3 regions of the Inquilinus sp. OTU3971 genome follow, and region 3 is predicted to be linked to each of the others. Evidence: predicted binding sites of a transcription regulator. Region 3 holds the regulator's gene; each other region holds the start of a gene.
The links. The regulator PhoB, encoded in region 3, activates phosphate uptake and scavenging genes when phosphate is short. The targets are predictions, from matches to a motif close to TNTCATAAAACTGTCA.
Positions count from the first base shown of each region.

Region 1 (4,178 bases), on a different contig from region 3:
GTTGTTGCCGTCGGTCGAGATCCACAGCCGGCCGTCGGCGTCGATCTCGCAATTGTCGGGCGACCCGAACCAGCCGTTCTTGCTGGTGCCCGGATGGAAGGTGGCGCCGACCGCGGCAACGCTGGGGTCGCCGCACTTCACCAGCAGGTCCCAGGTCCCCGCGGTGGCGGTGTGGTCGCCATCGGCCGGGGTGATCTCGACGATATGGCCGAACTTGTTCTCCGGCCGCGGGTTGGCGGCGTCGACCTGCTCGGCCTTGCGCCGGTCGTTGTTGGTCAGCATGACGTAGACCTTGCCGTTCACCGGGTTCGGCTGCACGTCCTCCGGCCGGTCCATCTTGGTGGCGCCCAGGAGGTCGGCGGCGCGGCGGGTCTCGATCAGCACGTCGGCCTGGCTCTTGAAGCCGTTCGCCTCGGTCAGCGGGCCCTGGCCGAACACCACCGGCATCCAGGCGAGCTTGCCGTCGGCGTCGAACTTGGCGACGTAGAGCGTGCCGTCGTCCAGCAGGTCCATATTCGCCGCCCGGTTGTTCGGGTCGAACTTGCCGGCGGTGACGAACTTGTACAGGTAATCGAAGCGCTGGTCGTCGCCGGCGTAGAAAACGACCCGGCCGTCCTTATTGACGATGCTCTCGGCGCCCTCATGCTTGAAGCGGCCCAGCGCGGTGCGCTTCTTCGGCACCGAGGTCGGGTCGGTCGGGTCGATCTCGACCACCCAGCCGAAGCGGTTGGCCTCGTTCGGCTCCTTGACCAGGTCGAACCGGTCATGGTGCAGGCTCCAGGCGTATTCCGCCTCGCCCATGCCGTAGCGCTTGTAGTTGCGCGCCTCCGGATGGTCGTCCTTCAGCTCGCCGCCGAAATAGCCGTTGAAGTTCTCCTCGGCATGCACTGTGGTGCCCCAAGGGGTGGTGCCGCCGGCGCAGTTGTTGATGGTGCCGATCACCTTGGTGCCGGTCGGGTCGGCCTTGGTCTTCAGCCGGTCGTGGCCGGCGGCCGGGCCGGTGACCAGGAACTCGGTCGAGAGCGCGGTGATGCGGCGGTTGTAGGGGCTGTCCGCCACCACCGCCCATTTGCCGTCGGCGCCGCGCTTGACCTCGATCACCGACTGGCCATGCGCGGCCATCTCGATGTCGACATGCTCCTTGGTCAGCTTCGACAGCTCGAACTCGCCCTTCTCGTCGGCGATGTCGGGGAACATGAGTCCCGCGTCGGTGTATTCGTGGTTCACCACCAGCAGGCCGTGGTCGCTGGAGTTCGAGCCGAGAGGCAGCGGCACGTAGCCGATGTAGTCGTTGTTGTAGCCGAACTGCTTCTCCTGCGCGTCGGCGGTCTGCTTCTGCACGTCGAAGGCCGGGGCGCCCTTGACCACCGGGTCGCCCCAGCGGATCAGGATGTCGGCGTCATAGCCCTTGGCCACATGATGCTTGGTGTCGACGCCGGCCTCGAGCTCCTCGAACACGTAGCGCGACGGCACGGTCGCCTGCGCCGGGCGGGTGCTCGACAGGAACGCCGCCGGGCCCGCCACCGCGCTGATCGCCGAGACGGCCAGGGCGCCGCGCAGCATGCCGCGCCGGCCGAAGCGGGCGTTGACGATGTCGCCCATGGTCGGATTGTCGGAGAGGTTGCTGCTGCGGTCGTCCTGCTGCTCGTAGCGCTGAACGCGCGACAGGGTGGAATCCTGGTCCATCTCGGTCCCCTCTGGGCTGGCTGCCGTGGCGGCGGGCTTTGAATCCGGGGCGGACCTTACCGATCCGTAATGTTCGAATTGTTTCAGGTCGATGACGGTTCGATGAACGTCGGCGAGGCGGTGCGAGGCGGCGAAAGACGCGACCGGATCAGGGATCCGGCGGCGCCAGCCCGGCCAGGGCGGCGCCGATCGCGCCGGTGTCGTCCGCCAGCGGGCACAGCAGCGCCGGCCGGCCGCCGAGCCGGGCCTCGACCGGCCGGGCTTCGGCGATCATCCGGGCGATCGCGGCCTCGGCCTCCGGCCCGCCGAGCGGCGTCCGGTCCAGCGGCTGGTCGCCCGGATTGCCGCCCAGCGCCTCCTTCACCGCGGTGCCGGCCCACAGCACCCGCGCCGGGCCGGACAGGTCGAGCATCAGCAGATGCGGCAGCATCGGCATGATCTCGACCGGGCTCAGCGCGTCGCGATGCGGCGGCCGGCCGCCCTCGGCACGGCCGTCCCACCAGCCCTGCAGCCGGTCGAAGAAGGCGGGGCGGCCGGTCATCGGGTCAAAGCGTCGCGAGGGCGTCGCGGAAGGTGGCGGCGTCGACATTGCCACCGGAGCAGACGATGACGACGCTGCGGATGTCGTCCGGGATCCGCCGCTCCAGCGTCGCCGCCAGGCCGATGGCGCCGCCGGGCTCGACCACCAGCTTCAGCGTGTCGAAGGCCACGGCCATGGCCCGCAGCACCGCGTCGTCCGGGGCGGTGACGCCGCCCGACAGCGTCTCGCGCGCGATCGAGAAGGTGATCTCGCCGGGGGTGGGGGATTGCAGCGCGTCGCAGATCGACCGCGCCTCGGGATCGTTCTTCACGCGCTCGCCGGCGGCCAGCGACCGCCGCATGTCGTCCAGCGCCTCCGGCTCGGCCGCATAGATCCGGGTGCCCGGCAGCCGCGCCTTCACCGCCACCGAGATGCCGGAGACCAGGCCGCCGCCGCTGCAGCCGACCAGCACCGCGTCCGGGCGCACGCCCAGCTCGGCGCATTGCTCGGCGATCTCCAGGCCGATCGTGCCCTGGCCGGCGATGATGCCGGGATCGTCATAGGGCTTCACCAGGGTGGCGCCGGTCTCGGCCTGGATCTTCGCCGCCACCGCCTCGCGGTCCTGGCCGAAGCGGTCATAGGCGACCACTGTGGCGCCGTAGGATTCGGTGTTGCGCCGCTTGATCGCCGGGGCGTCGGCCGGCATCACGATCGTGGCCTTGACGCCGAACAGCTTCGCCGCCGCGGCCACGCCCTGGGCGTGGTTGCCGCTGGAGAAGGCGACCACGCCGCGGGCCCGGTCGGCCTCTGGGATCATGGCGATGCGGTTGTAGGCGCCGCGGAACTTGAAGGACCCGGTGCGCTGCAGCGGCTCGGCCTTGACCAGCACCTCGCGCCCGGCCCGGGCGTCGAGCAGCGGCGAGCGCAGCAGCGGTGTGCGCACGGCCTGGCCGCGCAGCCGCCCGGCGGCGGCCTCGATATCGGTGACGGAAACGATCATCTTTGTTTTCCAGTCCGCTATCCGACGAATTTGATCTTACACATCAAGAAAGTTAGCGCAGCAGATCCGCCGCCAGCGCCCCGACTTTCGGCGCCTCGCCCAGGCGCAGGCGGTAGACCTGCGTGTTCTCCAGCACGCGCTGGACGTAGCTGCGCGTCTCGGGCAGCGGGATGGATTCGATCCAGTCCACCACCTGCTCCGGCGTCTTCGACGGCGTCGGCGCCCAGGTGTCGACACGGCCGAAGCCGGCATTGTAGGCGGCGATCGCCCGCGGCCAGTTGCCGTCATAGCGCCGGATCAAATCGGCCAGGTAGCGGCTGCCGAGGCGGAGATTGTGCACCGGGTCACCGCTGAGCATGCCGGTGGTGTGGTCGATGCCGAGCGACTGGGCCACGTCGCGGGCGGTGCCCGGGCGCAGCTGCATCAGCCCGATCGCCCCGGCGCTGGACACGGCGGTGGTGTTGAACTCGCTCTCCTGCCGCGCCAGGCCCAGCACCAGGGCCGGCGGCAGGCCGCTCAGATCGTCCGGCAGCGGCACCAGCGGGTAGGCGGCGTCGATCACGGTCAGGCCGTCGCGCGCCGCAGCCTTGCCGGCGCGGACGGCGACGAAGGGGTATTTCATCGAGGTCGCCAGCGTCGCCAGCAGCCGGTTGTTCTCCGCCGTGTCGGCGTCGACCATCAGCTTGCGCAGGAACAGATCGGCGCGGTCGCGCTGGCCGACGGCGTCGAGCAACCGGGCGGCGCGGGCCAGGTCGCCGCCATAGGAGTCGACCGCCTGGGGGCTCGGCGTCGCCGACACCGGCAGCACGGCGATGCTGGGCTGGTCGAGCTTGTCGGCGGCGAGCTGGCCATAGAAGGTCAGCGTCTGCTTCGCCGCCGTCCGGTACCAGTCCGCCGCCTTCTGCTTGTGGCCGGCGGCCTCATGCGCCCGCCCGGCCCAATAGGCGCCACGGGCCAGGCTGATCGGCATCG
Region 1 covers NZ_JASATH010000007.1:64,354-68,531, reverse strand. Annotated here, with positions in the region: gene AAHM41_RS03400 (PhoX family protein) at 1-1,686, opposite strand, end outside; gene AAHM41_RS03395 (hypothetical protein) at 1,835-2,227, opposite strand; gene AAHM41_RS03390 (threonine ammonia-lyase) at 2,232-3,206, opposite strand; gene AAHM41_RS03385 (lytic transglycosylase domain-containing protein) at 3,259-4,178, opposite strand, start outside.
Region 1: the regulator PhoB is predicted to act here: its motif matches at 1,779-1,794, upstream of AAHM41_RS03400 (PhoX family protein).

Region 2 (4,178 bases), on a different contig from region 3:
GCCGGCGATCTCCTCGCCGCGGTCGGGGTGGCGCGGCGCCAGCACGGTCAAGAGGCCGGGGCGCTTCGCCGCCAGCGCCTTGTGCGCCTGGATGATCTGCTCCTCCTCCCCCGCATGGGTGCTGGAGGCCAGCCAGACCGGGCGGCGGCCGATCGCCGCGCGCATCGCCGCCAGCGCCTCGAGCTCGGCATCCGGCGGGTCGGACGAGAATTTCAGGTTGCCGACCTGGCCGACGCCGCGGGCGCCGAGGGCGCGGAAGTTGCGGGCCGAGCGCTCGTCCCAGGGCAGGATCACCCGGAAGATGCCGACCAGCCGTCGGATCAGCCGCGGCAGCCGGCGCCAGCGCCGGAACGACCGCTCCGACATCCGGGCGTTGACCAGGGCGATCGGCAGGCCGCGCTTCTCGGTCTCCATCAGCATGTTCGGCCAGATCTCGGATTCGACCCAGATCGCCAGGTTCGGCTTCCAATGGTCGAGGAAGCGGCGGACATAGGCCATGCGGTCGAGCGGCGCGAACTGGTGCATCGCCCGGTCCGGCAGCCGCTCGGCGATCAGCCGGGCCGAGGTGACGGTGCCGGTGGTGACCAGGATGGAGAGGCGCGGGTCGCGCTCCAGCAGGCGGCGCACCAGAACCTGCACCGACAGCACCTCGCCGACGCTGGCGGCGTGGACCCAGATCAGCGGGCCCGCGGGGCGGGGAATGCTGGCATGGCCCAGCCGCTCGCCGCGGCGGGCGGGGTCCTCGCGGCCGGCGGCGGTGCGGCGGGCCAGCAGCAGGGGCACGAAGGGGCCGGCGGCGTCGGTCAGGCCGCGATACAGCGCATAGATCATCCGGTCGGGGTCAGGGTCATCGGAAGGGGTGCAGATGAGTCAGGAACTGATCTGTACATGCCTCCCAGGAATAGCGCAGCGCAAAACTGCGGCAATCCTCCGATGGCACCTTCAGCGCCTCGCGGATGGCGCGGCCGAGATCTTCGTCCAGCCGGCCCACCGGGGCGTTGCCGATGACGTCGGCCGGGCCCTGCACCGGATAGGCGGCGACCGGCACGCCGCAGGCCAGCGCCTCCAGCATCACCAGGCCGAAGGTGTCGGTGCGCGACGGGAAGACGAAGACGTCGGCGCCGGCATAGGCGTCGACCAGCGCCTGCCCCTGCTTGGCGCCGGTGAAGGTGACGTCCGGGTACCGGGCCTGGAAGGCGGGCAGGGACGGGCCGCCGCCGACCACCACCTTCTCGCCGTCCAAAGGCAGCGACAGGAAGGCGTCGAGGTTCTTCTCCACCGCCACCCGGCCGACATAGAGGTGGCGCGGCCGCTCGTGTTTCAGCCCCGGGCCGGGCCGTTGCGCCGGGCGGAAGCGCTCGGTGTCGACGCCGCGGCTCCAGCGCGCCAGGCGGCGGAAGCCGCGGCTGCTCAGATTGCGCTCCAGCGTGTCGGTCGCCACCATCACGGCGCTGGCGGCACGGTGGAAATGCCGCAGCAGCGCGTAGGTCGAGGCCAGCGGCATGCCGGTGCGCAGCTGGACATATTCCGGGAACTGGGTGTGGAAGGAGGTGGTGAAGCTGAGCCGCCGGCGGATGCAGTAGCGCCGCGCCGCCCAGCCCAGCGGGCCTTCGGTCGAGATGTGGATGGCGTCCGGGTCGAATTCGTCGATCAGCCGGGCCATGCGCCGGCTCTGGCCGATCGCCAGGCGGATCTCGGGATAGGTCGGGCAGGGGATCGAGGCGAAGCGGTCCGGGCCGATCACCTCGACCGTATGGCCGCGGCGGCGCAGCTCGTCGCGGGTCGATTCGATGGTGCGCACCACCCCGTTGACCTGGGGCAGCCAGGCGTCGCTGATATTCAGGATGCGCATCAGCCGACTGCCGGCTCCGTCACTGCCATGCCCACGGAGACTATACCCGATCTCGGCTCAAGCGGCGCGCTGCGGTTCGAGGGCCGGCTGCGGCGCCATTGCGTCGCGGGCCGCCGCGATGTCCGCCCAGTGCAGGATCTCCAGCCGGCCGTCCTCATGCTCCACCAGCGCGGTGCAGCTCTCCACCCAGTCGCCGTCGTTGACATAGGTCATGCCCTGCATGTCCTTCAGCTCGGCGGTGTGGATGTGGCCGCAGATCACGCCGTCCACGCCGCGCCGCCTGGCTTCCTCGACCAGCGCGAGCTCGAACCGGCCGACGAATTCGACCGCGCGCTTCGCCCGCTGCTTCATATAGGCCGAGAGCGACCAGTAGGAGAAGCCGAGACGGCGGCGCACCAGGTTGAGGGCGGTGTTGGTGTGCAGCAGCAGCTCATAGGCCTTGTCGCCGATATGGGCCAGCCATTTGGCGTAGCGCACCACGACGTCGAACTGGTCGCCGTGGATCACCAGGAAGCGGCGGCCGTCCGCGGTGACATGGACGCAGTCATCGGCGACGTCGACATCGCCGAAGCTCTGGCCGACGAACTGCCGGGCGGCCTCGTCGTGGTTGCCGGGGATGTACAGCACGCGGGTGCCCTTGCGGGCCTTGCGCAGCAGCTTCTGGATCACGTCGTTGTGCGGCTGCGGCCAGTACCAGCTCTTCTTCAGCCGCCAGCCGTCGACGATGTCGCCGACCAGGTACAGCGTGTCGGAATCGGTGTGCTTCAGGAAGTCGAGGAGGAGGTTGGCATTGCAGGCCCGGGTGCCGAGATGGACGTCCGAGATCCAGATGGTGCGATAGCGCGTCACCTGATCCATAGGTGTCGGTCCTTCGGCAGTCGTATACCGTCCGTATAACCGAGACGGATTCGGCAAACAACATATTGATGTCGTCTACGATCTCGCAGGTGCAAAAATTAATAAAACGGTCACGAGTGCTTCCGGTCCGCCGATCTGGTGGCGGCAGTTCGGGCACTGTTGGCGCAGAATGTGAATCTTTTCTGAGGCGGAGCGATCGTATCCGGGCGATGGGGTCCCGCCCTCCCCCGGTTGCGGACGGGGGAGGGCGGGCGCGGCGGCTGCGCTTTACAGCACGAAATCCGCCGCGGTCAGGGCATGGTCGGAATAGACGGTGATGATCGCATCCTCGATGTTATTGCCGGTGGTCTCGAGATAGACGCCGTAGCGGTTGGCGGCGAAGGCGAGCACCCGGATCTGGCCGGCGGCGGTGAAGGCGCCGGTGCCGAAGCTGAAGGCGGTGTCGCCGGGGCCGGCGCCATTGGCGTCGATCGCCGACAGGTCGATCCTGTCGCCGGCGGTGAAGTCGGTGATCGTGTCCCGGCCGGCGGCCGCGACGGTGCTGTCGCCGGTTCCGACATAACGGAAGGTGTCGTTGCCGGCGCCGCCCTTCAGCGTGTCGGCGCCGACGCCCCCGGTGAGCACGTCGTTACCGGCCATGCCCCACAGGGTGTTGGCGCCGGTGTTGCCGGTCAGCGTGTCGGCGAAGCCCGAGCCCAGGACCTGCTCGATGCCGCTGAAGGTGTCGCCCGCGGCGTCGCCGCCGGACACGGCGCCGGTGGCCAGGTTCACCGACACCCCGGCGGCGGAGCTGGCGTAGATCGCCGTGTCGATGCCGTTGCCGCCGGCGAGGCTGTCGGCCCCGGCGCCGCCTTCGAGGACGTCGTTGTCGTCGCCGCCGTCGAGCTGGTCGCCGCCGCCGCCGCCGGTGATACTGTCATTGCCGGCACCGCCGAAGGCGCTGTCGTTGTCGGCCCCGGCATCCATCGAGTCGTTGCCGGCTTCGCCGGACAGGTTGTCGGCCCCATCGCCGCCGACCAGCCGGTCGGCGCCGTCCCTGCCGTTCAGGACGTCGTCACCGGCCTCGCCCGACAGCACGTCGTCGCCGCCGCGGCCGTCCAGGAGGTCGGCACCACCCTCGCCGCCGAGGATGTTGCGGTCGGCGTTGCCGGACATGGTGTCGCCGAAGCTGGAGCCGTAGAGGTTCTCGATGCTGTTCAGCGTGTCGCCCGCGGCGTCGCCGCTGAAGAGCAGGTTGCTCTCGATGTCGACGAACACCTCGGCACTCGAGCCCTGGTAGTTGGCGAAGTCCGAGCCGTTGCCGCCGTTGAGCGTGTCGCCGCCGGCGCCGCCACGGAGCGTGTCGTTGCCGTCGCCGCCGCTGATGGCGTCAGCGCCGTCGAAGCCCATCAGCAGATCAGCCTGGGTCGACCCGGTGATGCTGTCGTCGCCGGAGAAGATGATGGCCAGCGCCGCCATCTCGCCGCCG
Region 2 covers NZ_JASATH010000113.1:16,138-20,315, reverse strand. Annotated here, with positions in the region: gene AAHM41_RS25000 (3-deoxy-D-manno-octulosonic acid transferase) at 1-831, opposite strand, end outside; gene AAHM41_RS24995 (glycosyltransferase family 4 protein) at 848-1,852, opposite strand; gene AAHM41_RS24990 (UDP-2,3-diacylglucosamine diphosphatase) at 1,910-2,710, opposite strand; gene AAHM41_RS24985 (calcium-binding protein) at 2,978-4,178, opposite strand, start outside.
Region 2: the regulator PhoB is predicted to act here: its motif matches at 2,808-2,823, upstream of AAHM41_RS24990 (UDP-2,3-diacylglucosamine diphosphatase).

Region 3 (4,178 bases):
GACTGGCAGCGCCTGGCCTGGGGCGGCGCGCTTCTGATCACGGCGACGATCCTTCTTCTCAACATCATCGCCCGGGCGCTCTCCTCGCTCGGCGGCAAGCAGGGCTGACGGTCATGACAGGCAATGGTGCTCAGGTGACGACGCTCGACATGAACATCAATGTCCAGCGTCCGACCGATCTCGGCCGCGATCTGCGCGAGAAGATCTCGGTCCGCAACCTGTCCTTCTTCTACGATGACAACGAGGCGCTGAAGAAGATCAGCCTGCCGCTGTACGAGCGCTGCGTGACCGCCTTCATCGGTCCCTCGGGCTGCGGGAAGTCGACGCTGCTGCGCATCCTGAACCGGATGTACGACCTGTATCCGAAGCAGCGCGCCGCCGGCGAGGTGCTGCTGGACGGCGAGAACATCCTCAGCTCGAAGCAGGATGTGAACCTGCTGCGGGCCCGCGTCGGCATGGTGTTCCAGAAGCCGACGCCGTTCCCGATGTCGATCTACGACAACGTCGCCTTCGGCATCCGGCTGTACGAGAAGCTCGACCAGGCCGAGATGGACAGCCGGATCGAGGCGGCGCTGCGCCGCGCCGCACTGTGGGACGAGGTCAAGGACAAGCTGAAGAAGAGCGGCACCAGCCTGTCCGGCGGCCAGCAGCAGCGCCTGTGCATCGCCCGCACCGTGGCGATGCAGCCCGACGTGCTGCTGCTCGACGAGCCGACCTCGGCGCTCGACCCGATCTCGACCGCTAAGATCGAGGAGCTGATCGACGAGCTGAAGACCGACTACACGATCGCGATCGTCACCCACAACATGCAGCAGGCGGCCCGCGCCGCCGACTTCACCGCCTTCATGTATCTTGGCGAGCTGGTCGAGTTCGGCGAGACGTCGGAGCTGTTCACCAGCCCGAAGAACGAGCGGACGCACAGCTACATCACCGGCCGCTTCGGCTGAGCCGGGGGGCAGAAGGATCAGCGCCATGGCAAACGAACATATCGTCAAGTCCTTCGACCAGGAGCTCGAGGCCCTGCGCCGCACCATCGTGCAGATGGGCGGCCTGGCCGAGAGCCAGCTTGAGCTCGCCATCCAGGCGGTGGTGCGGCGCGACGCCGACCTCGCCGGCCGGGTGATGCGCAGCGACGAGCAGATGGACGCCTACGAGGCCTCGGTCGACGCCGCGGTGGTCCAGATCCTGGCCCTGCGCCAGCCCTTCGCGGCCGATCTGCGCGAGGTGATCTCGGCCCTGCGCATCGCCTCGGATCTCGAGCGGATCGGCGACTACGCCGCCAACATCGCCAAGCGGTCCCTGGCCCTGGCCCAGGTGCCGGTGGTCCGGCCGGTGGCGACGCTGCCGCGCATGGGCCGGATGGTGCAGCAGATCATCAAGGACGTGCTCGACGCCTACACCGAGCGCGACCTGGAGAAGGCGCTGTCGGCCTGGCGCCAGGACGAATCGGTCGACGACCTCTACACCAGCCTGTTCCGCGAGACCCTTACCTACATGATGGAGGATCCGCGCAACATCACCCCCTGCACCCATCTGCTGTTCATCGCCAAGAACATCGAGCGGATCGGCGACCACGCCACCAACATCGCCGAGCTGATCCACTTCCTGCTCACGGGCAAGCCGGTGAAGGACGCGCGGCCGAAGGGCGACTCCTCCTCCTTCACCGTCGTCACCCCCGAGGCCAAGCCGGAGGAGAACGCATGAGGGCCGGCATCCAGCCGCTGGTTCTGGTGGTCGAGGACGAAGTCGACCTCGTCACCCTCCTGACCTACAACCTCGAGCGCGAGGGCTTCCGCGTCCTTGCCGCCTATGACGGCGAGGAGGCGCTGCTGCTGGCCAGCGAACAGCGCCCGGACCTGGTGCTGCTCGACTGGATGCTGCCGCATCTCTCCGGCATCGAGGTCTGCCGCCAGCTGCGCCGCGGCGCCAAGACCCGCGACATCCCGGTGATCATGCTGACCGCGCGGGGCGAGGAGGGGGACCGCGTCCGCGGCCTCGATTCCGGCGCCGACGACTATGTCGCCAAGCCGTTCTCGACGCCGGAGCTGATGGCCCGGATCAAGGCGGTGCTGCGCCGGACCTCGCCGTCCAGCGCCGGCGACATCCTCAGCTACGCCGATCTCAGCATGGATCTCGGCGGCCACCGCGTCCGCCGCGGCAACCGCGACGTGCATCTCGGCCCGACCGAGTTCCGCCTGCTGCGCCACTTCATGCAGCATCCCGGCCGGGTGTTCAGCCGCGAGCAGCTGCTCGACATCGTCTGGGGCCACGACGTCTATGTCGAGCCGCGCACCGTCGACGTCCATATCCGGCGCCTGCGCAAGGCGCTGAACGACGACAGCGAGACCGACCTGATCCGCACCGTCCGCTCCGCCGGCTATTCGCTCGACGTCCAGGCGCAGGCCTGAGCCCGGGAACTCTCAGCAACGACAGACGGTTGTCCCGACGAACGGCACGGAGGTGTGTCGAATGAGCAAGGATTCCTGGCTGTATGTCCGGTTGTGGTTCCGCTCGCCGCTGAAGGTCGCGGCCTGGGCGCCGTCAGGCCCCGCCGTGGCCCGCGCCTTCGCCCGGCACATCGACCCCCGCTGCAGCGACCCGGTGCTCGAGCTCGGCGCCGGCAGCGGCAGCCTGACCGAAGGGCTGCTGGCGACCGGGCTGCCGCCCGAGAAGCTGATCCTGGTCGAGAAGATGCCCGAATTCTGCGCCGTGCTGCGCCAGCGCTTCCCCGGCGTCACGGTGCTGGAGGGCGACGTGGCCGAGATCGGACCGATGCTGGACGCCGCGGGGATCCGCCGGCTGTCGATGGTGGCGTCCAGCCTGCCGATCATCTGGTTCCCGCTCGACCTGCAGCGCCGCATCATCGACGCCGCCTTCGCCCGCATGGGGCGGTCGGGGCGCTTCCTGCAGCTGACCAACCAGATCCTGTCGCCGCTGCCGCGGCGTAAGCTGGGGTTGCAGGGCCGGATGGTCGATTTCGTCTGGCGCAACCTGCCGCCGCTCGGCGCCTGGAGCTACCGCCGCCCCGCCGGCCTGCCCGACGCGGCGTGAGGCTGGTGAGGGCAGCCGCGAATCCAGGAACGGGTTGCCTCTCCCGCTTGCGAGAGAGGTCGGACATCCGAAGGATGTCCGGGTGAGGGGATAGCGGCCGTGTCAAGCTCACAGGCCTCAGCGTGAGCGAGCGCAGGATCCGCCCAGTCCTGAAACGCTGACCCGGGTGTCGAGGCCGAGACGCCCTCACCAGGAGCCGCTTCGCGTCTCCGACCTCTCCCGCAAGCGGGAGAGGCAATCAATTTCGGCTACCCAAAGAAAAAGCCCGCGCCACCCTTCGGCGGCGCGGGCTTTTTCTTGAACAGAGCGTCAGTTGCCCGGGGCGCTCGGCACGAACCAGCCGGTGGGCAGGCCGTTGGCCTGGCGCCGCGGCTCGGCGGCGTCGGCGACCTGCTGGAGCGCCGGGGCGCGCGCGGGCTTGGCCGCCGAGGCGACGCGGACCGGCGGGGCGTCGGGGATCGGCGCCATCCGGGTCGGCGCCACGGCCACGCGGGCGGCAGGGACCGGGGCCGGCGCGACGGCCGCGATCTGTGCCGACGGCGCATCCGGGATCGGGGCCATGCGGATCGGCGCCGGACGGGCGACCGGGGCCGCGGCGGCGACCTGGGTGCTGCCGTCGGGGATCGGGGCCATTCGGACCGGGGCCGGAGCGACCTGGCGCGCCACCGGGGCGGCCGCGGCGACCTGGGTGCTGGCGCCATCCGGGATCGGCTGCATCCGCACCACGCCGGGCTGCTGTACCACGCGGACCGGCGGCAGCGCCGAGGCGGTGCTCGACCCGTCCGGGATCGGCTGCATCGCTGCGACCACGGTGCTGTTCCGGGTCGAGGAGCCATCGGGAATCGGCTGCATCGCGGCGACCACCGTCGTGTTCCGCATCGACGAGCCGTCCGGGATCGGCTGCATCGCCGCCACCACGGTGGTGTTGCGCCGCGAGGATCCGTCGGGGATCGGCGCCATGCGGATCGGCGCCGGCACCTTCTGCTGGATCTGGGCGGCGGCGTATTGGGTCATCCGGTCGCTGCCGCCCTGGCCCGGCATGATGCCGGCGATCTGCGGCGCGATGATGTCCATGTAGCGCTCGGTCTCGCGCGGCAGCGGCCGGCCTTCCTCGACATACTGGCGGT
Region 3 covers NZ_JASATH010000079.1:8,575-12,752, reverse strand. Annotated here, with positions in the region: gene pstA (phosphate ABC transporter permease PstA) at 1-108, shown strand, start outside; gene pstB (phosphate ABC transporter ATP-binding protein PstB) at 114-947, shown strand; gene phoU (phosphate signaling complex protein PhoU) at 973-1,704, shown strand; gene phoB (phosphate regulon transcriptional regulator PhoB) at 1,701-2,408, shown strand; gene AAHM41_RS20025 (class I SAM-dependent methyltransferase) at 2,470-3,051, shown strand; gene AAHM41_RS20020 (lytic transglycosylase domain-containing protein) at 3,361-4,178, opposite strand, start outside.